One region of the Agromyces sp. NPDC058104 genome, then DNA from elsewhere that is predicted to be linked to it. Evidence: riboswitches for the same ligand, from Rfam matches in the RefSeq annotation. Region 1 holds a riboswitch; the other holds the start of a gene.
What was found. A riboswitch is a leader RNA that binds a small molecule or an ion and turns the genes downstream of it on or off. The one in region 1 is predicted to bind thiamine pyrophosphate.
Positions count from the first base shown of each region.

Region 2: another riboswitch for thiamine pyrophosphate. It lies ahead of ACFVTH_RS16490 (ECF transporter S component); the one in region 1 lies ahead of thiM (hydroxyethylthiazole kinase).

Region 1 is NZ_JBHVTD010000001.1:905,029-916,824, forward strand. Features, by position in the region: gene ACFVTH_RS04335 (hypothetical protein) at 1-1,329, opposite strand, end outside; gene ACFVTH_RS04340 (VOC family protein) at 1,455-1,904, opposite strand; gene ACFVTH_RS04345 (DUF4442 domain-containing protein) at 2,074-2,544, shown strand; gene ACFVTH_RS04350 (DUF305 domain-containing protein) at 2,640-3,296, shown strand; gene ACFVTH_RS04355 (LVIVD repeat-containing protein) at 3,385-5,085, opposite strand; gene ACFVTH_RS04360 (dihydrofolate reductase family protein) at 5,403-5,975, opposite strand; TPP riboswitch at 6,084-6,179, shown strand; gene thiM (hydroxyethylthiazole kinase) at 6,170-7,069, shown strand; gene thiE (thiamine phosphate synthase) at 7,066-7,743, shown strand; gene ACFVTH_RS04375 (bifunctional hydroxymethylpyrimidine kinase/phosphomethylpyrimidine kinase) at 7,740-9,380, shown strand; gene ACFVTH_RS04380 (MFS transporter) at 9,377-10,702, shown strand; gene ACFVTH_RS04385 (hypothetical protein) at 10,791-11,306, opposite strand; gene ACFVTH_RS04390 (winged helix-turn-helix transcriptional regulator) at 11,778-11,796, opposite strand, start outside.
Region 2 is NZ_JBHVTD010000003.1:545,531-557,326, reverse strand. Features, by position in the region: gene gatA (Asp-tRNA(Asn)/Glu-tRNA(Gln) amidotransferase subunit GatA) at 1-261, shown strand, start outside; gene gatB (Asp-tRNA(Asn)/Glu-tRNA(Gln) amidotransferase subunit GatB) at 261-1,781, shown strand; gene ACFVTH_RS16505 (hypothetical protein) at 1,891-2,520, shown strand; gene ACFVTH_RS16500 (DNA polymerase IV) at 2,648-3,997, shown strand; gene ACFVTH_RS16495 (hypothetical protein) at 4,007-4,342, shown strand; TPP riboswitch at 4,377-4,486, shown strand; gene ACFVTH_RS16490 (ECF transporter S component) at 4,525-5,160, shown strand; gene ACFVTH_RS16485 (ABC transporter ATP-binding protein) at 5,163-6,701, shown strand; gene ACFVTH_RS16480 (energy-coupling factor transporter transmembrane component T family protein) at 6,698-7,495, shown strand; gene ACFVTH_RS16475 (ATP-binding protein) at 7,492-8,076, shown strand; gene ACFVTH_RS16470 (hypothetical protein) at 8,132-8,389, shown strand; gene ACFVTH_RS16465 (hypothetical protein) at 8,399-9,655, opposite strand; gene ACFVTH_RS16460 (metallopeptidase family protein) at 9,681-10,028, opposite strand; tRNA gene ACFVTH_RS16455 (tRNA-His) at 10,129-10,204, opposite strand; gene orn (oligoribonuclease) at 10,249-10,875, opposite strand; tRNA gene ACFVTH_RS16445 (tRNA-Arg) at 10,918-10,990, opposite strand; gene ACFVTH_RS16440 (cation:proton antiporter) at 11,021-11,796, opposite strand, start outside.

The sequences.
Region 1 (11,796 bases):
GATCGGTTCGGGGGGCGGCCCGGGCACGAGCGACAGCCGCGGCGTCGGCGGCACCGGGGACACGACGGGCGGCACGGGCACGAGCGAGAGCTTCGGCGGCGTGAGCGGCGCGGACGCCGCGGGCTCGGGAAGCACGTGCGTCGCGGCGTCGATCTCGGGGGTCGGGTCGGGCTGCACTCCGGACGCGGGCTCCGCCGCGGCCGTCGCTGCGGCGATCGGCGCCGGCTCGGCAGCACGGGGAGGCTCGACTGCGCCGGCCGATTCGGCATCGACGGTCGGGCCGGGGATCGCAGGCCCGGCAGTATGGTTCGCCGGTGCGGAGGCCGTCGGCGCGGCCGGGGTGCCGGGCTCGGCCGCATGCGCGGCCTGCGCCTGAGTTGCTGCAGGCTCGGCATCGTCGGGCTGCCGGTCGATCGTCTCCGCCCACTGCATGAGCACCGGCTCGACCATCAGGGCGTCGGGGTGCGATGCGGGGGCCGGCTCGGGCTCGAGCGGGTCGAGGTTCAGCTCGGGCGGCTCGAACCCGGCCCGGCGCAGCAGTTCGACCCAGGCCTCGGCATCGGTCTCGGGTGCCGCGGACGGCTCGGACGACGACGCGAGCGGCGCGGGCTCGGCGTGCGGCACCTCGGCGGCGACCTGCCCGGCGACGGGCGGCACCTCCGTCGGCAGCGCCTCCACCGGCGAAGGCGCTTCGCCGGTCTCCGCGACCACGCCGGCGGGCGTCGTCGGGCCCGTGGCATCCGCAGCCGCGACCTCGGAGGCGAGCGCCTCTCCGGCACTCTCGGCCGCCAGCTCGGCGAGCGGGTCGCGACCGCGCAGCGGGCGCACGAAGTTCAGTTCGGCCTCGAGCTGGGCCATCTCGCGCGCGTCGAGCTCGAGCATCGAGCGGGCATCGCCGAGGCTGCGGCGCACGAAGTAGTACTCGTCGACCTCGGCGAGGCGGTCGCCGTCGCTGGTCGTGAAGTATCGACGGCGACCCCCGTCGCTGACGGCGAGGATGACCTCGACGAAGTCGCCGCTCGGCACCTCGCAGCAGAGGTAGTAGCGCTCGATCTCGGCGGGCGCGGCGGCGGGCTGCCCGGGCGCCGCCGCGGGTGCGGATGCGGGTGCGGATGCGGGTGCCGCGGGCAACGAGGAACCCGCGCCCTGCGGGGGCACCGCGGCGCCGCCCTGCTCGGGCGCCGGCGGAGCCCACACGCTCGCGCGGTCGGGCATGCGGCGCGGCCGCAGGGTGCCCCCGAGCTCGGCGCTGCGTCGCGCGGCACGGGACTCGGGCTCGGCGGCCCCAGGCAACCCTGGCGTGGACTGATCGTCTGCGGGGATCGTCAATCTGGCTCCTGGGGGTGGGCGCCGGGGCGGGCGGGGGAATCGGCGAGCGCTCGGGTGCGGCACGCCTCTCCGATGCTAGGCGCTCCATCGCCGGGAAACGAGGAACCCGGCGAAGGATGTGCGAATCAGCTCGGCGCGGTCACCCCGTCGTCGGGCTCCTGGAAGACCGTGAGCTGGAGCCCGGCCGGGCCTGCGAGCCGCGAGTTGATCGAGCGCCACGGCGTCTCGCGCGGGGTCGCGAGCAACTCCGCCCCCGCGTCGACGAGCTCGTCGGTGACCGTCGCCGTGTCGTCGACCTCGAACGCGACTCGGAGGTGCGCGCTCTGTACTCCGTCGGTCTCGACCCGGTCGATGAGCCGAACCTGCGCGGGGTTCGAGAGCTCGAGCGTCGCCCGGCCGGCGTCGAGGATCATCACCCGGGCGCCGTCGTCGCCGTCGTAGGCCTCCTCCTCGGCGAGGCCGAGCACGTCGCGGTAGAACGCGACGGCCGCCTCCCAGTCCTCGGCCTCCACCACGAGGCGGAGCTGGCGTACCCGGCGGGGCGCCGAGGCGCCGCTGTTCGATTCGTGGGTCATAGGGTCACGATACGGGGCGACGGGACTCGAGACGCTCGCTGCGCTCGCGCCTCGACCAGCGGGGTTGCCGGCGCTCGTTCGACCGCAGGGCGCTCGCCGGGCGCGGCTGAGGATTCCGACAAGTGATTCGCACGAGGCATCCGGTTCTCGCACAATCGGAGGCATGCGCATGACTCCGCGACGACTCGCCATCGGCATGAGCCTCTGGGCCCCGAACCTGTGGTCGGGCATCCGCGTCAGACGGTTCGCCGACGACTGGACCAGCGCCACCGTCGAGCTGCACGTGAACGCGATCACCCGCAACTACGTCGGCACGGCCTTCGGCGGCTCGATGTCGGCGATGACCGACCCCTACTACTTCATGCTGATCATGCACCAGCTCGGGCGCGACTACGTCGTGTGGGACACCCGCGGCGAGATCGAGCTCGTGAAGCCCGGCCGCGGGGTGCTCACCGCGCACTTCGAGGTGCCGAAGGCGAAGGCCGAGGAGCTGCGCGAGCGCGCCCGCGGCGGCGCGAAGGTGCTCGAGTGGTTCGAGACCGAGATCACCGACCGCGACGGCGACGTCGTCGCCCGCGTGCGCCGCGAGGTGTACGTGCGCGAGAAGCCGCGCGTGACGCGGGCGGCGGGCGCCGCGTAGCGACAACCGGATCTCGACCGTCGACATCGGCGAGGCACCTGATTAGATGGATGCCACGTGCCCTTCAACGAAGACGAGGTCGATGGATGACGACGATGCGGCGAACCCTCGGAGTCGGAACGGCGCTCGCGCTCGCGCTCGGCCTGGCCGCGTGCACGACGACGCCCGACTCCCCCGCACCGACGAGTCCCGTCGTGCAGCTCGGTGCGCCGGGCGAGCCCAACCGCACCCTCTCCCCCGACGAGGCCGGCGATGCGATCGACGCACCCGAGCACACCGAGCTCGACACCGCGTTCATGCGCGACATGATCCACCACCACGACCAGGCGATCGAGATGACCGCCCTCGTCGAGGAGCGCACCGACGACCGCGACATCCAGCTGCTCGCCGAACGCATGTCGGCGAGCCAGCAGGACGAACGCACGCTCATGGTGACCTGGCTGCAGGAGCGCGGGGAGCCCGTCAACGACCAGGGGCACGATGCGCACGCGAGCGACGGAGGCGCGATGCCGGGCATGCTCAGCGACGAGCAGATGGCCGAGCTCGAGGCGGCCGAGGGCGACGCGTTCGACCAGCTGTTCCTCGTGTACATGATCCAGCACCACGAGGGCGCGGTGCAGATGGTCGACGAGCTCTACGCCTCGGGCGGCGGGCAGGAGTCGGCGACCGACCAGTTCGCCCGCCACGTCGAATCCGACCAGGGCATCGAGATCGCCCGCATGCAGCAGATGCTCGCCGAGCGGGCGGGCTGACCCGCCGCTGACGCGACGGGGCCCGGCGGTCGTCGACCGCCGGGCCCCGTTCTGGGTGAGGGGGCCGTCACCCGGCCCCCTCACCGGTTCATCCGAAGGTCGCCGCCAGCGCGGTCAGCCCCTGCACGACGTTCGAGTCGGACGGAGCACCCGACTTGCGGGCCGCGTTGTCGAGCTGGGCCGCGACCGCACGGCCGGCGGCCGCACCGTCGGCGAGCTTCTCGGCCTTGTCGATGTGCTTGCGCACCTCGGCGAGGGCCGCGCCGCTCAGCGTGCCGGCGCGCTCGGCCTGGTCGACGTACGACCGTGCGACCGCGAAGCTCGGCTCGTGCACGATGGCGGTCTGCGCCTGCGCGTTGAACTCGCCGAGCTGCACCTCGCCGGCAGCCGCGATCTCGTTCTCGGTCATCATGTCGCTCGCGGTGAGCGCCATGGTGTCGAAGCCGCGCGCGATCTCGCTGCCGAGCACGTTGCCGTTGTACCAGTACGTCGACCAGTAGCCGCCGAGCGAGAGCGCGCTGGCGCTGATCGGGCCGCGGTCGAGATAGGCGATCTCGGTCGGGTTGGCCGTGTCGGTGAAGTCGATGATCGACAGGCCGCCCTGGTACCAGGCCTGCACCATGATGTCGCGACCCGGCACCGGGATGAGCGAGCCGTTGTGCGCGACGCAGTTCTCCTGCACCGTCTGCGGGACCGGCAGCTTGTAGTAGCTCGCGAACTCCAGCTTGCCGTCGACGATGTCGAACAGCGCGTTCGCGCCCCACTCGGGCTGGTCGGTCGCACGGCAGCGGGCGCCTGAGCCGCCGCCCCACTCGTCGGTGAAGATGACCTTCGTGCCGTCGTTGTTGAACGTCGCCGAGTGCCAGTAGGAGAAGTTCGGGTCGGCGACCGCGTCGACGCGAACGGGGTTCACCGGGTCGCTGATGTCGAGCAGGATGCCGTTGCCCTGGCACGCGCCCGCCGCGAGCCCGATCTCGGGGTACGCGGTGATGTCGTGGCACGTGTTGGTGTTCGGCGTCGGGCTGTAGACCGTGCCGCTCGGGTGCAGCTGACCCCCCAGCGTGTTCTGCAGGCCGTTGTACGCGCCCGTGTCGGGGTTGGTGAAGATGCGGGGCTGGCTGACGACCGCGGCCGTCTCGGGGGCGTCGAGCGGCACCTTGATGACGTCGATGCGCCACTGCGTCGGGTCGCCCGAGGTCACCGGCTCGGCGGTCAGCGTCGCGTTCTGGCAGCCCGCGAGCTCGAGCGGCGAGCGCACGCCGGACGTGCCCGAGTTGTAGATGTAGATGTTCTCGGCATCGTCGGGGTCGGTCACCACGGTGTGCGTGTGCGATCCGCGGCAGGTCTGCACGCCCGGCAACTGCACGGGGTTGTCGATGTCGCTGATGTCGAAGATGCGCACCCCGCGGAACCGCTCGGGGTTCACCGGGGTATTGCCCGTGCCCTGCGTGCCGCAGTCGACGCGGCCGAGGCCCTGTTCCACCGACATGAACAGCAGGTCGCCGTACACCGAGACGTCGCCCTGCCCGCCCGGGCAGAGGAACGACTTCTGCAGTACGGGCGCCGCCGGGTCGGAGACGTCGTACACCTGGAACCCCTGGTAGCTGCCGACGACCGCGTGGTCGCCGGTGAATGCGAGGTCGGAGTTGATGGAACCGGCGGCGAACGGCCCGGCGCCCGGCGTGCTCGACAGCAGGTCGATGCCGCTCGTCGCGAGCCCGGCGTCGAAGAGCCCCGCAGGCAGGTCGACGCGGGGGTCGTCTTCAGCGACCGCCGCAGTGGCGGTCATCAGGGATGCGCCGAGCAGCAGTGCTCCGGCGGCGGCGAGTGCGCGTGTTCGCCCTCGCGGGGGTCGGTGGTGGAATCTCATCGCTGGCCCTCATCTCGTCATGACTGAACTTCTTCGTTGCAACAGACGATCGAGCCCTCCGATGGGCGAGCGGCCACACCCCCGTGCCCGCCCGCGGCCCCGGAAGGCCGACCAATTCCCCCAACGTATCGAGAAAGGCGTGGGCGGCGCAGCAGAAATCTCGGCTCGGCAGGACGGACGGTACGTGGAGCGCGGCGGCGGCGGACGCTTGGCGCCCGCCGCCGCCCCGCGCAGGCTCAGCGCGCCACGTCGTAGACGGCCTTCACGATGCCGTTCGAGTAGGCCTCGTGCTCGACGAGGTCGAGCTTCGCAGTCAGCCCGGGGTCGTCGCCGAAGAGCCGCTTGCCGCTGCCGAGCAGCACCGGGAAGACGAGCAGGTGGTAGCGGTCGACGAGTCCGGCCGTCGCGAGGCCCTGCGCGAGCGTCGCGCTGCCGTGCACGATGATCGGCCCGCCGTCGCCCGCCTTCAGCTCGGCGACGTCGTCGAGCGTGCGCAGCACGTGGCAGTTCTGCCACTCGGGCAGCAGGGTCTCGTCGGTCAGGGTCGAGGAGACGATGTACTTCGGCATCGCGTTGTACTCGGCGAACTCGTCGACCATCGTCGGCCAGACCGGGGCGAACTCGTCGTAGCTGACCCGGCCGAGCAGCATCGCCCGTGCCTCGAGCTGCTCCGAGCCCTTGATCGCGTACGCCTCCTCGACGAAGGGCACCTCCTTGAAGGTCCAGCCGGCGCGCGGGTGCGAGCCGCCGCCGGGAGAGTCGACGACGCCGTCGAGGCTGATGAACTCGCTGACGATGAGGGTGCGCATGAGGTGTCCTTTCGCGGCGACGGAATTTCCGTCTCATTGTGGCGTCGAACGACGACGGCCGCGATCGACATGGACCGCGAGATTTCTTCGGGCTGCACTAGGCTCGCTCGCAGTGACACGGGGTGCCGCCCACGCGCGGCTGAGATCACACCCGTCGAACCTGATCTAGTTCGGACTAGCGAAGGGATGTCGCCATGAGCGCGCGCCTGTACGACCCCGCCCACTCGAGCGCACTGCGGCTCGATCGACTGCGCGAGAGCCCGCCGCTCGTGCAGTGCATCACGAACACGGTGGTGACGAACTTCACGGCGAACGTGCTGCTCGCCGTCGGCGCCGCCCCCGCGATGGTCGACATCGTCGGCGAGGCGGGCGCGTTCGCTCGCGTCGCGAGCGCACTGCTCGTGAACCTCGGCACGCCGAATCCCCAGCAGCGGGATGCCGCCCGCGAAGCGGTCGCCGCCGCTCGCGAGGCGGGGACGCCGTGGGTGCTCGACCCCGTCGCGATCGGCGCGCTGCCGATCCGCACGGCCCTCGCGCACGAGCTCGTCGAGTTCGGGCCGACGGCGATCCGGGGCAACGCGAGCGAGATCCTGGCGCTCGCGGGTGACGGAGCCGGCGGTCGCGGCGTCGACGCCGCCGACTCGACGGAGGCCGCGGCCGGTGCCGCAGCGCTGCTCGCCGAGCGCTTCGGCGCGGTCGTCGCGGTGTCGGGCCCGGTCGACCTCATCACCGACGGCACGCGCACGGCGCGCATCGCGAACGGCGACGCGCTGCTCACCCGGGTCACGGGCGGCGGCTGCGCGCTCGGTGCGGTGACGGCGGCGTTCCTCGCCGCGGGCGACGACCCGTTCGAGGCGACCGTCGCGGCGAACCTCGTCTACACCGTCGCCGCCGAGCTCGCGGCCGAGGGTGCGAGCGGCCCCGGCAGCTTCGCGCCCCGGTTCGTCGACGCGCTCGCGGCGGTCGATGCGGCGGCGCTCGCCGGCCGCGCGCGGGTCACGGCCTCCCTCGCCGGCGACGCGGATGCCTCGGCCCCGCTGCCGGGCGCGGGCGACGCGCCGCTCGAGATCGCCGCTGCTGGGGCCGGCGCATGATCGCCCGCACCGCGCTCGACCTCTCCCTCTACCTCGTGACCGACCCGGTGCTCTGCGGCGAGCGCGGCGTCGTCGACGTCGTCGCCCGGGCCGTCGAGGGCGGGGTGCGGGTCGTGCAGCTGCGCGACAAGCACGCCGGGGCATCCGCGATGCTCGGCGAGCTCGCCCGCCTCGCCGAGGCGATCGACGGACGTGCGGCCCTGCTCGTGAACGACCGGCTCGACGTCGCGCTCGCGGCGCGCGCCGCCGGCGTGCGCGTCGACGGCGTGCACCTCGGTCAGGGCGACGCGACCGCCGCCGCCGCCCGCGAGCGACTCGGCGCCGACGCGATCGTGGGGCTCACGGCGAACAGCCGCGCCCACCTCGACGCCGTGGCCCGGTTGCCGCGCGGCACCGTCGACTACCTCGGGGTCGGCGTGATCCGGCCGACCGCGACGAAGCCCGACCATCCGCCCGCCCTCGGCGTCGACGGCTTCGCCCGGGTCGCGGCCGAGGCCGAGCTGCCGTGCGTCGCGATCGGCGGCATCGGGCTCGCCGACCTCGCCCCGCTCCGCGAGGCGGGCGCTGCGGGCGTCGCCGTCGTCTCGGCGCTCTGCGCAGCCGACGACCCCCGCGCCGCCGCGGAGGTGTTCGCCACCGAATGGACGACCCGCGAGACGGAGTCGGCCCGATGACCGCGCGCGTGCTCAGCATCGCCGGCAGCGACCCGTCGGGCGGCGCAGGGATCCAGGCCGACCTCAAGTCGATCGCCGCGGTCGGCGGCTACGGCATGGCCGCGATCACGGCCCTCACCGCGCAGAACACCCGCGGGGTGCGGGCGGTGCACGTGCCGCCCGCGGCGTTCCTCGCCGCGCAGCTCGACGCGATCTCCGACGACATCGAGATCGACGCCGTGAAGCTCGGCATGCTCGCGAACGCCGAGGTCATCGGTGTCGTCGCCGAGTGGCTCGGCCGCGTGCGGCCGCCCGTCGTCGTGCTCGACCCCGTCATGGTCGCGACGAGCGGCGACCGCCTGCTCGCGCCCGACGCCGAGCGGGCGATGCGCGAGCTGCTGCCGCTCGCCGACCTCGTGACGCCGAACCTCGCCGAGCTCGCGGTGCTCGCCGGGCTCGGGCAGGAGGCGGAGGGCGCGGACGGCGCCCGCGGCACCCCGGCTCACCCGGTCGCGACCACCTGGGCCGAGGCGATCGCCCAGGCCGAGGCGGTCTCGGCGCGGTTCGGGGTGCGCGTGCTCGCGAAGGGCGGGCACCTCGGCGGCGACACGGCTCCCGATGCGCTCGTCGACGCGGCGAGCGCGACCGTCGTCGAGTTCCAGGGCGAGCGCATCGCGACGACGGCGACGCACGGCACCGGATGCTCCCTCTCCTCCGCGATCGCGACGCTCGCCGCGAGCGGCGGGGCGGGCGACCGCGCGAGCAGCACCGCGCGCGAGGCCGGCGGCGACGACCCCTGGCTCGCCGCTATCGCGGAGGCCCGCCGCTGGCTGCGCGAGTCGCTGCGGCACGGCGAAGCCCTCGAGGTCGGCGGCGGGCACGGCCCGATCAGCCACTTCGCCGGGCTCTGGTCGCGCGGCGGCACCCGCACCGCGCCCACCCCGGCCGAGGTCGAGGCCGAGTGGTGGGCGTCGATCCGCGGCATCCGCGACGACATCGACGCACTGCCCTTCATCCGCGGGCTCGCCGACGGCACGCTCGCCCGCGAGCCGTTCCTCGGGTACCTCACGCAGGACGCCCACTACCTGCGCGACTACGCCCGCGTGCTCGCCGAGGCCTCACGTCTCGCACCGGATGCCGCGGGGCAGGCCTTCTGGGCGGACTCGGCCCACGGCTCGATCATCGGCGAGCTCGAACTGCACACGGGGTGGCTCGGCCGCGAGGCCGGCACCGGGGCATCCGCACCGCCCGACGCGACGACGACGGCGTACCTCGACCACCTGCTCGCGACCGCGCAGCGAGGCGATCACGCCGTGCTCATCGCGGCGCTGCTGCCGTGCTTCTGGATCTACACCGACCTCGGCGAGCGCCTCGCCGCCGGATCGTTCGGCTCGGCCGCCCTCGATCCGGCGCACCCGTACGCCTCGTGGCTCGCGACCTACGCCGACCCCGGCTTCGCCGTGGCGACGCGCGAGGCGATCGGCTTCGTCACGCGGGCCGCGGCGAGCGCGACGCCCGAGCAGCGCGAGCGGATGCACCGCGCCTTCGTCGCCTCGTCGCGGCACGAGCTCGCGTTCTTCGCGGCGCCGCTCGCGTCGCAGCGCGGCACAGGTGCGCCCGCTGCGACGGTCTCCGCGTCGCCGGCGGTGCCCGCGTGAACGGCGGCGCACCGATCGCGGCACCGGCTCCCGAGACCGGGCCCGTCGGGCCCGCGTCGCCGCCCGCCGATCCGACCCGCGCCCGCCGCGCGCTCGCCGCGGCCGCCTTCGGCACCGTGCTCGAGTGGTACGACTTCTTCCTCTACGGCACCGCGGCGGCGCTCGTCTTCCCGACGCTGTTCTTCCCCGCCGACGAGCCGCTCACGAGCTTGCTGCTCTCGTTCGCCGTGTTCGCGACCGGGTTCGTCGCCCGCCCGCTCGGCGGCCTCGTCTCGGGCTCTCTCGGCGACCGATTCGGTCGCCGCCGCGTGCTCGTGGCGACGCTGCTCGCGATGGGCATCGCGACGGCGCTCATCGGGATGCTGCCGACGCACGCGCAGATCGGGGCGCTCGCGCCGGTGCTGCTCGTCGCGTTGCGCCTCGTGCAAGGCCTCGCGACGGGCGGCGAGTGGAGCGGGGCCGTGCTGCTCGCCCTCGAGCAGTCGCCGCTCCGGCGCGGGTTCCGCGGCGCGTTCATCTCGAGCGCGGTCTACGTCGGACTCATCCTCGGCAACCTCGCCTTCGTGGTGCTCGTCGCCGTGCTCGACGAGCAGGCCCTGCTCGACTGGGGCTGGCGGGTGCCGTTCGTCGCGAGCCTCGTGCTCGTCGCGATCGGCTGGTGGCTGCGCCGCCGGGTCGACGAGTCGCCCGAGTTCCTCGCGGTGCTCGACGCCCGTCGTGAGGCGCGACGGCCCGTCGCCGAGGTGCTGCGGCGGCCACGCGGCATCCTCGCCGTCTTCCTGGTGCGCGTCGGGGTGAACACGACCTTCTACGTCGTCTCCGTGTTCTGCCTGAGCTACGCGTCGACGGTCGTCGGGATGCCTCGCGAGGTCACCCTCACCGCGCTGCTCGCCGGGGCCGCGGTCGCCGCGGTGCTGTGCCCGTTCTGGGGCGCGCTCGGCGACCGGGTCGGCCCGCGCCGCCTCGTCGTCGGCGGCCTCGTGGCGTTCGGCGTGCTGGCCGCACCCCTCTTCCTCGTGCTCGACACCGGGTCGGCGGCGCTCATCGTCGGCGTGGTCGTCGTCGCGATCGGCATCGTGAACTCAGCGGCCGACGGCGTGCAGCCGGCGTACTTCACCGTGATGTTCGACACCCGGGTGCGCTACTCGGGCCTCTCGATCGGGCGCGAGGCGGGCGCGATCGTCGGCGGCGGGCTCGCGCCGCTCGCGGCGACCGCGCTGCTCGCCTGGTCGGGGCACTGGTGGCCGATCGCCGTCATGATGGCCGTCGCAGCCGCGGTCGGGCTGGTCGGCACGGCGATCGCGCCGCGATCGGAACGCTGAACGGGCGCGCTGCCCGCGGATCGACGACGACGAAGCCCCCGGCCGCGGCGGCCGGGGGCTTCGTCGTCTCATCGCGAGGCGAGCAGGGTCACTTCGGGCAGGCCCAGTAGCCCTCGCCCTCGTACACGTACCAGACGAGCGTCTCGCCCGGGCAGGGCCCGCAGCCGTCGTCGTCGCGCGGCCCCTCGGTGGGCTGCGGCACGGGTGCGCTCTCGACGGGCGCCTCGACGGCGGGGGCGGATGCCGCGGGAGCGGACTCGTCCGACTCCTCCTCGACCCATTCCTCGACGTCGGCGGTCTCGGCTTCGGCTGCTGCCGCTGCGGCGGCGGCGTCGGCCGCGGCCTGCTCGGCGGCCAGGCGCGCCGCCTCGGCCTCGGCGGCGACGCGCGCGGCCTCCGCCGCGGCTGCGGCCTCGCGCGCGTCACGGTCGGCGGCGGCCGCGGCCAGGAATGCGGCGGTGTCGTGCTCGGGGTTCGCGCTCGGCGACGTCGAGGACGCCGCCTCCGCTGCGGCGGAGCTCGGCGTTTCGACGGCGAGCGAGTTCGCGGTCGGCATGAACGCCGCGCCGAGTGCGAGCGCAGCGATGATGGCGAGTGATCTCATCTGACGGTCCAATCGTTCTCTGGATGATCGTGCTGTCATACGGTGGGCCGGTGATGGGGGCTGGTGCGGGATCCGTCTCGACGAGCCGGCGATGAGATCGGGTTGCGCGGCTCGCGGGCGTGGTGACGGACCCGCCTGGGTCGACGACCTGGGTCGTCGCGCGGGGCTCTCGGCTCAGGTCGGATCGCGACCGGAGTGGGCGGGCAGGCGCATGGCGGCCGGATCGGCCTGAGGGCTGCACCGAGCCCCGTTCCTCGCAGAGGAGAACACAGCCACCCCTCACCCGCTCAGGCGATCAGTCCCCCCGATCGCGCTGCCCCCGAAGACCTCATGGGTCTTGCATGTCTGCGACCATCGTGGCGCGAAGCGCCCGCGACGCGCGCGCGAATCGCTGGGAGTCGGCGTTTCCGGCTCGCCGTGACGCGATCGCGCCGCGGGCGCGCCCGACGTGGGCGATCGTGCCCGTGCCGCTCAGTCGGCGCTGCGGGCG
Region 2 (11,796 bases), on a different contig from region 1:
ATGTACCTCAACGACATCGCGACCATCCCGGCGAACCTCGCTGGCGTGCCCGGCATCTCGGTGCCGACCGGCCTCGCCCCCGAGGACGGCCTGCCCGTGGGCATCCAGTTCCTCGCGCCGGCGCGCGAGGACGCCCGCCTGTACAACGTCGGCGGCGCGCTCGAGCAGCTGCTCGTCGCCGAGTGGGGCGGCCCGCTCCTCGGCAAGGCCCCCGACCTGTCCGCTCATGAGCTCTCCGCGACCGAGGAAGGCGCACTCTGATGGCCCGCGCTGAACTGATGGACTTCGACAAGGCCCTCGAGCTCTTCGAGCCGGTGATCGGACTCGAGGTGCACGTCGAGCTGAACACCACGACGAAGATGTTCTCGTCGGCGCCGAACCCCGCGAATTCCGCGTTCCACGGCGCCGAGCCGAACACGCTCGTCTCGCCGGTGTGCCTCGGCCTGCCGGGTTCGCTGCCGGTCGTGAACGGCGACGCCGTGCGCAAGTCGATCTCGCTCGGGCTCGCGCTCGGCTGCTCGATCGCCGAGTCGAGCCGCTTCGCGCGCAAGAACTACTTCTACCCCGACCTCGCGAAGAACTACCAGATCTCGCAGTACGACGAGCCGATCGCCTTCGACGGCGAGCTCGAGGTCGAGATCGAGGGCGGGAAGACGTTCATGATCCCGATCGAACGCGCCCACATGGAGGAGGACGCCGGCAAGCTGACGCACGTCGGCGGCGCGACGGGTCGCATCCAGGGTGCCGAGTACTCGCTCGTCGACTACAACCGCGCGGGCGTGCCCCTCGTCGAGATCGTCACGCGACCGATCTTCGGCGCCGAGGCGGACGCCCCGGCGCTCGCGAAGGCCTACGTCGCGACGATCCGCGACATCGCCCTCGCGCTCGGCATCTCCGAGGCGCGCATGGAGCGCGGCAACCTCCGCTGCGACGCGAACGTGTCGCTGCGGCCCCGAGGCCAGGAGAAGCTCGGCACCCGCACCGAGACGAAGAACGTGAACTCGTTCCGTTCGATCGAGCGCGCGGTGCGGTACGAGATCCAGCGGCAGGCGGCGATCCTCGCCAAGGGCGGCACGATCACGCAGGAGACGCGCCACTGGCACGAGGACACCGGCACCACGAGCCCGGGCCGTCCGAAGTCCGACGCCGACGACTACCGCTACTTCCCCGAGCCCGACCTCGTGCCCGTGGCGCCGTCGGCCGAGCTGATCGAGGAGCTGCGTTCGGCGCTGCCCGAGCCGCCGGCCGCCCGTCGCCGCCGGCTGAAGGCCGAGTGGGGCTTCACCGACCTCGAGTTCCAGGACGTCGCGAACAGCGGCCTCGTGAACGAGGTCGCCGAGACCGTCGCCGCGGGTGCCTCGCCCGCCTCCGCCCGCAAGTGGTGGACGGGCGAGCTCACCCGGCTCGCGAACGCCTCGGAGCGCGACGTCGCCGAGCTCGCCACGCCGGCGCAGGTCGCCGAACTCGCGGCGCTCGTCGATGCGGGCACGCTCACCGACCGCCTCGCGCGCCAGGTGCTCGAGGGCGTCGTCGCGGGCGAGGGCTCGCCGCAGGAGATCGTCGACGCCCGGGGGCTCGCGGTCGTCTCCGACGACGGGGCGCTCATCGCCGCGATCGACCAGGCGCTCGCCTCGCAGCCCGATGTGCTCGCGAAGATCCGCGACGGCAAGGTCCAGGCCGCCGGTGCCGTCATCGGCGCCGTGATGAAGGCGATGCAGGGCAAGGCCGATGCCGCACGCGTGCGCGAGCTCGTGCTCGAGCGGGCGGCCGCCGCCGAGTAGCGTCCGCCGACCGAGGGCCGGGCACGACGTTCGCGTCGGCCCGGCTCTCAGGCGTTTCCGGGGGAGGACCGCGAGAATCGAACTCCCCTTCACGATCAGCGAGGACACCATGGGATTCTTCGATCGACTCTTCGGATCACCCGAGCAGCCCGCACCGCGCCAGGTGCCGCCCGCACCGGCGCAGCGACTCAGCGACGACGAGCTCGCGCTCGAGCGCTACCGCTACCTGCTGCGCACCGCACCGCCCGAGTCGATCGAGCAGGTGCACGCCGAGGCCTTCGCGAAGCTCACGCCCGAGCAGCGGGCCGCCGTGTACCGTTCGCTCGCCGATCAGGCTCCCCCTGGGGCGCGCCTCGTGTCGGACGAGCCGTCGGCGCTCGCGCGGGCGGCCACGCGCGCCGAGCTCCGCGAGCCCGGCAGCATGGAGCGGGCGTTCCGCGGGGCGGATGCCTCCGGCGCACGCGCGGGCCAGGCCGGCCCCTCGTTCGGCCAGATGTTCGGCAGCTCGCTGCTCGGCACCGTCGCGGGGGTCGTCATCGGCTCCGCCGTCGCGCAGGCGCTGCTGCCCGACCCCTCGGCGTTCGAGGCCGGCGGTGCCGAGGCGGGCGCCGACGGCTCCGCCGACGCGGGCTCTGCGGACGCCTCCGCCGATGCGGGTGCGGACTCGGGCGGCGACTTCGGCGGATTCGGCGACTTCGGCGGCGGCGACTTCGGCGGCGGGGGCGACTTCGGGTTCTAGCCGTCGGCGAGCATCCCGGCGACGGCGCACGAGGGCCGCTCGCGCACGGGGCGGCCTTCGCCCGGGCGCGCCGCTCACGGGGCGGCCGTCGAAGCCGGGTGTCGGCGGGCTCGGTTAGGGTCGGATCATGAGCAAGCAGGACGGCTCGTCGCGGCAGGTGACGACGGGCCCCGTCGACGACTCTGCGACCCCGATCCTGCACGTCGACATGGACGCGTTCTTCGTCTCGGTCGAGCTCCTCAAGCGACCCGAGCTGCGCGGCAGGCCGGTGCTCGTCGGCGGTGCCGCCGGGCGGGGCGTCGTGTCGGCCGCGAGCTACGAGGCCCGCCGCTACGGGGTGAACTCGGCGATGCCGATGTCGATCGCCCTGCAGCGTTGTCCGAACGCGGTCGTGCTCCGCGGCGACTACGCGAGCTACTCGCGGTACTCGAAGGAGGTCATGCGCATCTTCGAGTCGATCACGCCGCTCGTCGAGCCGCTGTCGATCGACGAGGCCTTCCTCGACGTCTCGGGTGCGCGCCGCCTCCACGGGCGGCCCGCCGAGATCGCCTGGACGATCCGTCGGCGCGTGCACGACGAGACCGGGCTGACCTGCTCGATCGGGGTGGCCGCGTCCAAGTACGTGGCGAAGGTCGCGTCGAGCCGGGCCAAGCCCGACGGTCTCCTGGTGGTGCCGGCGGCCGACACGGTGTCGTTCCTGCACCCGCTGCCGGTCTCGGCGCTGTGGGGCGTCGGGCGGGTGACCGAGGAGTCGCTGACGCGGCTCGGGCTGCGCACGGTCGGCGACGTCGCGGCGATGCCGGCTGATGCGCTCGAGCGCGCGGTCGGTCCCGCCCTCGCCGGCCGGCTGACCCGGCTCGCGAACGGCATCGACCCCCGCGACGTCGAGACGGCCCGGTCCGAGAAGAGCATCGGGCACGAGGTGACGTTCGGGCACGACCTCACCGACCCCGAGCAGATCCGTCGCGAGCTGCTGCGGTTGTCCGACGACGTCGCCGTTCGCCTGCGGCGCGCCGGGCTGGTCGGTCGCACGGTCGTCCTGAAGCTCCGCTACGGCGACTTCCGCACGGTCACGCGTTCGCGCACGCTCGGCGAGCCGACCGACGTGGCGCGCCGCATCTACGACGAGGCGCAGTCGGCGCTGCCCGAGCTGCTCGGCGACGGTGCGCGCATCCGGCTGATCGGCGTACGCGCCGAGCATCTGCGTCCCTCGGGCGGCGGGGCGATGCTGTGGGACCCTGATGAGGAGTGGCGCGAGGCCGAGCGCGCGGTCGACGAGGTGACGGCGCGGTTCGGTCGCGGTGCGGTTCGCCCGGCCGCGCTTGTGCGAGCGGGCGAAGCCGCGGCCCGGGTCGAGTCGATGCGGCGCAAGGCCGCCGACCCCGAGGCGCGCGCGCGGCTCGCCGCCGAGCGGTCGGAGCAGTCGGAGGCCGCCGAAGGTCGCGCAGGGGTGGATCGAACCCAGTTCGGCGGGTAGCGTGGCGACATGGCTGATCTCGTACTCGAACTGGCAGAGACCGTCGCCGGCGTCGGCGTGAAGACCTCGTACGGCGATCCGGTCGACCTCGACGGCACCAAGGTCGTACCCGTGGCGTTGGGCTACTACGGCTTCGGCGCCGGCAGCGGCAGCGACGGCAGCGGCGACCAGGCCGGCGGCGGGGGTGGCGGGGGCCTGTCCATTCCGCTCGGCGCATACGTCGGTCGCGGCGGCGGAGAGGTGCGTTTCGAGCCGAACCTGATCGGGCTCATCCTCGTGGCCACGCCGCTCGTCTGGGTCACCGGCAAGGCGCTGCGCTGGGTCATCCGGGCGCTCAAGCACTGACCCGACCACGCACCCGTCCGCCGGGCGTATACTCGTCAGCGAACACGGGAGTCCGGTGAGCCGGGCTGAGAGGAAGGTTCTCAACCTTCGACCGTCGAACCTGATCTGGGTCATGCCAGCGCAGGGAGGGCAACCGATCTCAATATCCCGTGCCTCTTTCCACGAATCGAAAGGGCACGACAGTGCACACCTCCGCACCCATCACTCCGACCGCACGTGAAGCCGCGCCGAAGCGCAACTTCCGCTGGCGCGTCGTCGACATCGTCGTGGCGGCCGTCATCGCCGTCGCGACGGGCCTCCTGTTCCTGTTCTGGAACAACATCGGCTACACCTGGTTCGTCGCCGCCGACGCGGTGACGCCGGGGCTCGGCGGCATCGCCGTCGGCATCTGGCTCATCGGCGGCGTGCTCGGCGGCCTCATCATCCGCAAGCCCGGCGCGGCGCTCTTCGTCGAGCTCGTCGCGGCCATGGTCTCCGCACTGGTCGGCAACCAGTGGGGCATCGAGACGATCTACTCGGGCCTCGCGCAGGGTCTCGGCGCCGAACTCGTCTTCGCCCTCTTCCTGTACCGCCGATTCGGCCTGACGCAGGCGATGCTCGCCGGTGCAGCCGCAGGCGCCGCCGCATGGACGCTCGAGCTCTTCACCTCGGGCAACCTGCAGAAGTCGGCCGAGTTCCTCGCGCTGTACTTCGGCACCGTCGTGGTCTCCGGGGCGGTGCTCGCGGGCCTCGTGGGCTGGGTGATCGTGCGCGCCCTCGCGGCGACCGGCGCGCTCAGCCGCTTCGCCGCCGGCCAGGACGTCACCCAGCGGGTGTGAGCGTGCCACGTCCGTCGGCGTCGGCACCGGCCGCCATCGAGGCGCGCGGGTGGGGATGGCGTCACGCCTCCCGGCTCCGCCCCGCACTCGAGCATCTCGACCTCCACATCCACCCGGGGGAGCGGGTGCTCCTCCTCGGTCCCTCCGGCGCCGGGAAGTCGACCCTGCTGCACGCCCTCGCCGGCGTGCACGGCGGCGATGACGAGGGCGAGGAGTACGGCGAGCTCACGGTCGACGGGGCCGCCCCGTCGGCGGCCAGGGGGCGGGCCGAACTCGTCCTCCAGGACCCGGACTCGCAGGTGATCCTCGCTCGTGTCGGCGACGACGTCGCCTTCGGCTGCGAGAACCTCGGGGTGCCGCGCGACGAGATCTGGCCCCGCGTGCGCGCAGCGCTCGCGGACGTCGGGCTCGACCTCCCGCTCGATCACCCGAGTTCGGCGCTCTCGGGCGGCCAGAAGCAGCGGCTCGCCCTCGCGGGGGCGATCGCGATGCGTCCTGGGCTCCTCCTGCTCGACGAGCCGACGGCGAACCTCGACCCCGACGGGGTGCGCGAGGTGCGCGACGCGGTGGGACGGGTGCTCGACCGCACGGGCGCGACGCTCGTCGTCGTCGAGCACCGCGTCGACGTGTGGCTCGAGCTCGTCGATCGCGTCGTCGTGCTCGGCCGCGACGGGCGGCTCCTCGCCGACGGGGTGCCGGGCGAGGTGCTCGCCGAGCAGCGCCACGCGCTCCTCGACGCGGGAGTGTGGGTGCCCGGTGCGCCGCTGCCGGGCGCCGGAGCGGTCGACCGCGCCGGGGTCGGATCGGCCGGGTTCGCCGGGTCCGGGTCGATGATCGCACCTCAGGGCCCCGTCGATCGCGGGCCGGCGCTCACCGCACGCGGACTCGCCATCGGCCGGCGCGCGGGGGCGCTCGTGCAGCGGGGGCTCGACCTCGAGATCGCGGCGTCGGCGAGCACGGTGATCACCGGCCCGAACGGCGTCGGCAAGTCGACGCTCGCGCTCACCCTGGGCGGTCTGCTCCGACCGCTCGAAGGTCGCGTCGAGGCATCCGACGCCCTCGCCGGCGGGCTGAAGCGCGAACCGATCGGCTGGCGCTCGCGCGAGCTGCTCACCCGCATCGGGACGGTCTTCCAGGAGCCGGAGCACCAGTTCGTCGCATCGACGGTCGAGGGCGAGCTCGCCGTCGGACTCCGCGCGCTTCGGCTCGAGGAGGCGGCGATCACCGACCGGGTCGACGAGCTCCTCGGACGGCTCCGGCTCGATCATCTCGCCCGCGCGAATCCCTTCACCCTGTCGGGCGGCGAGAAGCGGCGGCTCTCCGTCGCGGCGGTGCTCGCGGCACGCCCGTCGGTGCTCATCCTCGACGAACCGACCTTCGGGCAGGACCGCTCGACCTGGATCGAGCTCACCGCGCACCTGCGCGAGCTCGTCGCCGACGGCCTCGCGCTCGTGTCGGTGACCCATGACGCCGCGTTCATCGCCGCGCTCGGCGATGAGCGGATCGCCCTCGCGCCGTCGACGGCGAGGGAGTTCGCATGAGCACCGTCTCGCTCGCGGCGCAGCAGGATGCCACGCGCCTGCGTTTCATCGACCGCGTGAACCCCGTGAGCCGCCTGGCCGCCGCGATGCTGCTCACCACGCCGCTCCTGCTCACCGTCGACTGGGTCAGCGCGGCGACCGCGCTCGGGATCCAGCTCGTGCTCTTCGCCCTCGCCGGGGTCGCGCCCCCGACGCTGCTCCGCCGCGCCTGGCCGGTGCTCGTCGCCGCGCCGATCGCCGGCATGAGCATGCTGCTCTACGGGGAGCCCTCGGGCGAGGAGTACTGGAGCTTCTGGCTCGCCCGCATCACCGACGGTTCGATCGAGCTCGCCATCGCCGTCACCGTGCGCGTGCTCGCGATCGGCCTGCCCGCGGTGCTGCTGTTCATGCACGTCGACCCCACCGAACTCGCCGACGGCCTCGCCCAGGTGTGGCGCCTGCCGAGCCGATTCGTGCTGGGGGCCCTGGCGGGCGCCCGGCTCGTCGGGCTCTTCATCGAGGACTGGCAGGCGATGTCGCTCAGCCGCCGAGCCCGCGGCATCGGCGACCGGGGGGCGTTGCGGCGATTCGCGACGATGGCCTTCGCACTCCTCGTGCTCGCGATCCGACGCGGGTCGAAGCTCGCCACCGCGATGGAGGCGCGCGGGTTCGGCAGCGAGGCGCCGCGCACCTGGGCGCGCGAGTCGAGGGTCGGTTGGCCCGATCTCGTGCTCGTCCTGCTCGCCATCGCGATCGCCGCCGTCTCGATCGCTGCGGCGGTCTGGGCAGGGACGTTCCACGCGGTGTGGTCGTGAGCGACGGAGCGCACCGCCGCACCGGGGCGGTGCGGCTCGTGCAGGCCGCGGTACGGCGATCGACCGCGGCCCATGCCGGCGCCGGCGCGATCGTGGCGATCGACGGCCCGAGCGGATCGGGCAAGAGCACCTTCGCGGATGCGATCATCGCGGAATGGGCGGGCGGGCGCGCCCGGATCGTGCGGCTCGACGAGGTCTACCCCGGCTGGCACGGCCTGGCGGCCGCCGCGGGCTCGCTCGATCGCACCCTGCTCGCCCCCCACGCCCGCGGCGTTCCGGGCGGGTGGCGGCGCTGGGACTGGGCGGCGGATCGTCGGGCCGACGCGGTCGTGCTTCCGCCCGTCGCGCCGCTCCTGGTCGAGGGCTGCGGAGCGTTCGAGGCGGTCGCGCGACGCCCGGGCGTCGTCCGAGTCTGGCTGCGCGCAGCCGACGACACCCGCAGGCAGCGTGCGCTCGCGCGTGACGCGGGGAGATTCGACCCCTATTGGGAGCTCTGGGAGACGGAGTGGCGACGCTACGTCCGACGCGTCGACCCGCTGCGATCGGCCGATCTCGTCGTCTCGCTGCCCGCCGTCGACTGACCGATTCGCTCCGAGCTTCGGGTGCAGAACGCCCGCCGAGGGCTACGGTGGACACATGAGTGCAGATTCGGTCGGGGCCCAGTACGTCGCAGAGTTCATCGACGGACCGCTCGAGGGCGAGTTCGACCACCGTGCCCTGGTGGGCGGCAAGGCCGAGCGCCGCATCGGCATGGTGGCGGCCGTCGACGGCCTCGAATCCCTGTTCTGGTACGACGCCGTCGACGAACGGCAGGTGGGTGGCGACCTGCGGGTGAGGTTCCGCTTCGACGCCGACGACTCCGACCCCGTCGAGTCCGACGACGAGAACGACTGAGCCCCGCGCTCAGTTCGCCTGCGCCCCGAAGAACGCCGCGATGAGCGGTGCCGGATTGACGAGGCGCCACAGCGGCCCCGGGTCGTCGATGTCGGCGGAGAGCTCGAGCTCGCTGCCGATGTCGCCGTTCGCCGTCGGCACCGTCACGCTTCCCACGGCGCGTCCGGCGGGTGCGGTCGTGAACGGTTCAACGAGCACGGATGCCTCGCCCGGATCGCTGCCCCACGCGGCATCGGTGCGGCCGGTGCGCGCGATCAGCGACGCGGTGTCGCCCCAGGCCGTGGTGACGGTGCCGTACTCGCCGCCCTCCGCGATCACCGCGACCGGCTGGGAGGCGGCGGCGACCGAGGCGACCGCCTCGGCGACGGCCGGGTCGAGCGTCTCGTAGTCGGGCATGGTCGTCATCGCCCCGGAGATGCGGACGGGCTCGCCGCCGTCGGCGGCCGGCAGCACCGTGCTGAAGATGAAGCAGACGCCGGCCTGGTCGGTATAGCTGCGCGAGAGTGCGCGCACCCCCTCCTCGCGGAGGCGGTCGATGACGTCGGGCACGTTGCGTGCGGTCGGATCCGAGGCCTCGGGCGCGGTGACCATCGCCGTGAGCGCCGGGTCGGCGTACACGAGCGCGCCGAGGCGCGCGAGCTCCTCGGCCGTGCCCACGTTGTCGCCTGAGAGCCCGGTCGCGTCGGCGACCCGGGTCGCCTCGAACCCGTTGGCCTCGAGCCACGCGTTCGCCTCGTCGACGTACGCCTCGGGGCTGCCGAACGCCCAGCGGACGAGGGTGTCGGCGTGGTTGTTGCTCGAGGCGAGCAGCGTGGCACGAACGACGTCGCGCTCCGACCAGGAGTCGCCGGGCGAGACCTGCAGCGTGCGGTTGCCCTCCTTCTCGTGGTCGAGGTAGTTCGTGTAGTCCTCGGGTCCGATCGTGATCGAGGGGCCGGGCCCGTTCGCCGGGAGGGGCAGTGAGTCGAGGGTCGCGAGCACTGCGACGAGCTTCGCGGCTCCGCCGATCGGGACGGGCTCGGGGTTGCCGCCGACGGCGAGGGTCTCGGCCGAGCCGTCCTCGCCGACGATCGCGAGTGCGCTCGCACCGGCGTCGGGGAGGACGATGGGGGCGGCGGGCTCGCCGGCGGTCGCGGAGGCGGCGTCCACGCGAACGGTGGCCTCGGGAAGCGGGCCGAGCAGCATCGCCGGTCCGTAGACGCCGATGGCGAGGATCGCGACGGCGCCCAGGGCGATACCGACGATCCGGCCGGGGGAGAGACTCATGAGAATCAGCGTAACGGTGCGCGAATCACGCCCAGCCCAGCTCGTGCAGCCGGTCGTCGTCGATTCCGTAGAAGTGGGCGATCTCGTGCACGAGCGTCACGTGGATCTCGTCGCGCAGCTCGTCTTCGTTCTCGCAGATCGCGAGCAGCGACTCGCGATAGAGGATGATGCGGTCGGGCATCTCTCCGAAGCCGTAGCGGTCGCGTTCGGTCAGAGCGAAGCCGTCGTAGAGGCCGAGGAGGTCGAGCGAGCCGTCCTCGGGGCGATCCTCGACGACGAAGACCACGTTCTCGAGTCCGTCGACCATGTCGTCGGGCAGCAGGTCGAGCTCGTCGACGACGAGCGCTTCGAAGGCTTCGGCGTCGAGCTCCATGATTCTCCTCCGTCGATGCGTGCGTCGTTGCGGTCGGTCATGCGTCGGATCTGCAGAAACGCGAAGCGCGGGCCCGTTCGGGACCCGCGCTTCGCGGACTTGGGGTGAGTAACGGGGCTTGAACCCGCGACCTCCTGGACCACAACCAGGCGCTCTACCAACTGAGCTATACCCACCATGTGTCGGACCGCCGTGGCGATCAGGCAACTAGAAGAGCGTACTACACCTTCTGCTTCTGCTCGAACTCGGCGACCACCTCGGCGGCGAGCGCCTGGAGTTCGTGGCTCGCGGGCCCAGGGTCGGCGACGAAGATCGCACGTCGGTAGTAGTGCAGCTCGCGGATCGACTCGAGGATGTCGGCGAGCGCGCGGTGCCCGCCGTTCTTCGCCGGCGCGTTGAAGTACGCGCGCGGGAACCACCGCTTGGCCAGCTCTTTGATCGAGGAGACGTCGACGTTGCGGTAGTGCAGATGCGCGTCGAGCCTCGGCATGAACTTCGTGAGGAACGCCCGGTCGGTGCCGATCGAATTGCCGGCGAGCGGCGCCTTCTGCTCGTCGGGAACGTGCTGGAGCACGTACTCGAGCACCTGGTACTCGGCGTCGGCGAGGCTGACCCCGTTGGGGATCTCTTCGATGAGGCCCGACTCGGTGTGCATGCGACGGACGAACTCGCCCATCGACTCGAGCGCACTCGCATCGGGCTTGATCACGATGCTGAGGCCGGCATCGACGGGGTTGAGGTCGTAGTCGGTGATGACGACCGCGATCTCGACGAGCTCATCGACCTCGAGGTCGAGCCCGGTCATCTCGCAGTCGATCCAGACCAGTCGGTCGCTCGAAGAAGCCATGCGGCGAGTCTACCGGGCAGCGCCGACACGCCCGCCGCGCGGTGCCCCCGGCAGGAATTGAACCTGCGACCAAGAGATTAGAAGGCTCCTGCTCTATCCGCTGAGCTACGGGGGCGGTCCTGGCAAGCATACCGGGCGCGGCAGCTCACCCCTCGGTCGGCACATGCACGTCGTCGGTGCGCGTGCGCTGTCGGGAACCGCCGCGCTTGCGCAGCGCGAGCGCGATGAGGGGGAACAGCAGGACCGAGAGCATCCCGGCGCCGACGAGGGCAGCGGCCGTGCCGCTCGCGAGGTCGCCGGCGTCGACGCCGATCGCCGTCACGGCGACGATGATCGGCAGCCCGGTCGCGCCGAACAGCGCGGTCGCGGCGAGATCGCGGGGGCCGGATCCTGCCGGTGCGGCCAGGAGCGACGGGAGCCCTCGGATCGCCAGGAGCAGCACGACGAAGACCGGGAGCATCGCGAGCGTCCGTCCATCGGCGAACAGCGCCTCGAGGTCGAAGGTGACGCCCGTGTTGATGAAGAAGATCGGGACGAGGAACCCGTAGCCGACCCCCTCGAGTTTGGATTCGATGGCCTCCGCGTCGTGCTTGGGCGCGCCGACGAGGAGCAGCCGATAGAGCACGCCGGCGGTGAACGCGCCGAGGAGCATGTCGAGGTCGAGCACGATGCTGAGGGCGACGAGCGCGAGCAGCACGAAGATCACGAGCCGCACCGCGAACTGGCCGCTCGTGTGCAGTGTCGCGGTGATCACCTGGTGCATCCGCCGCCCGACGCCCTTGGCGGCGAGCCAGATGGCGACGCCGGCGACGACGGCGAAGCCGAGCAGCACGATGGCCGCGACGAGCGGCGAACGCCCGCTCAGGAACAGCGAGATCGCCAGCAGCGGGCCGAACTCCCCGACGGCGCCGAGGGCGAGCA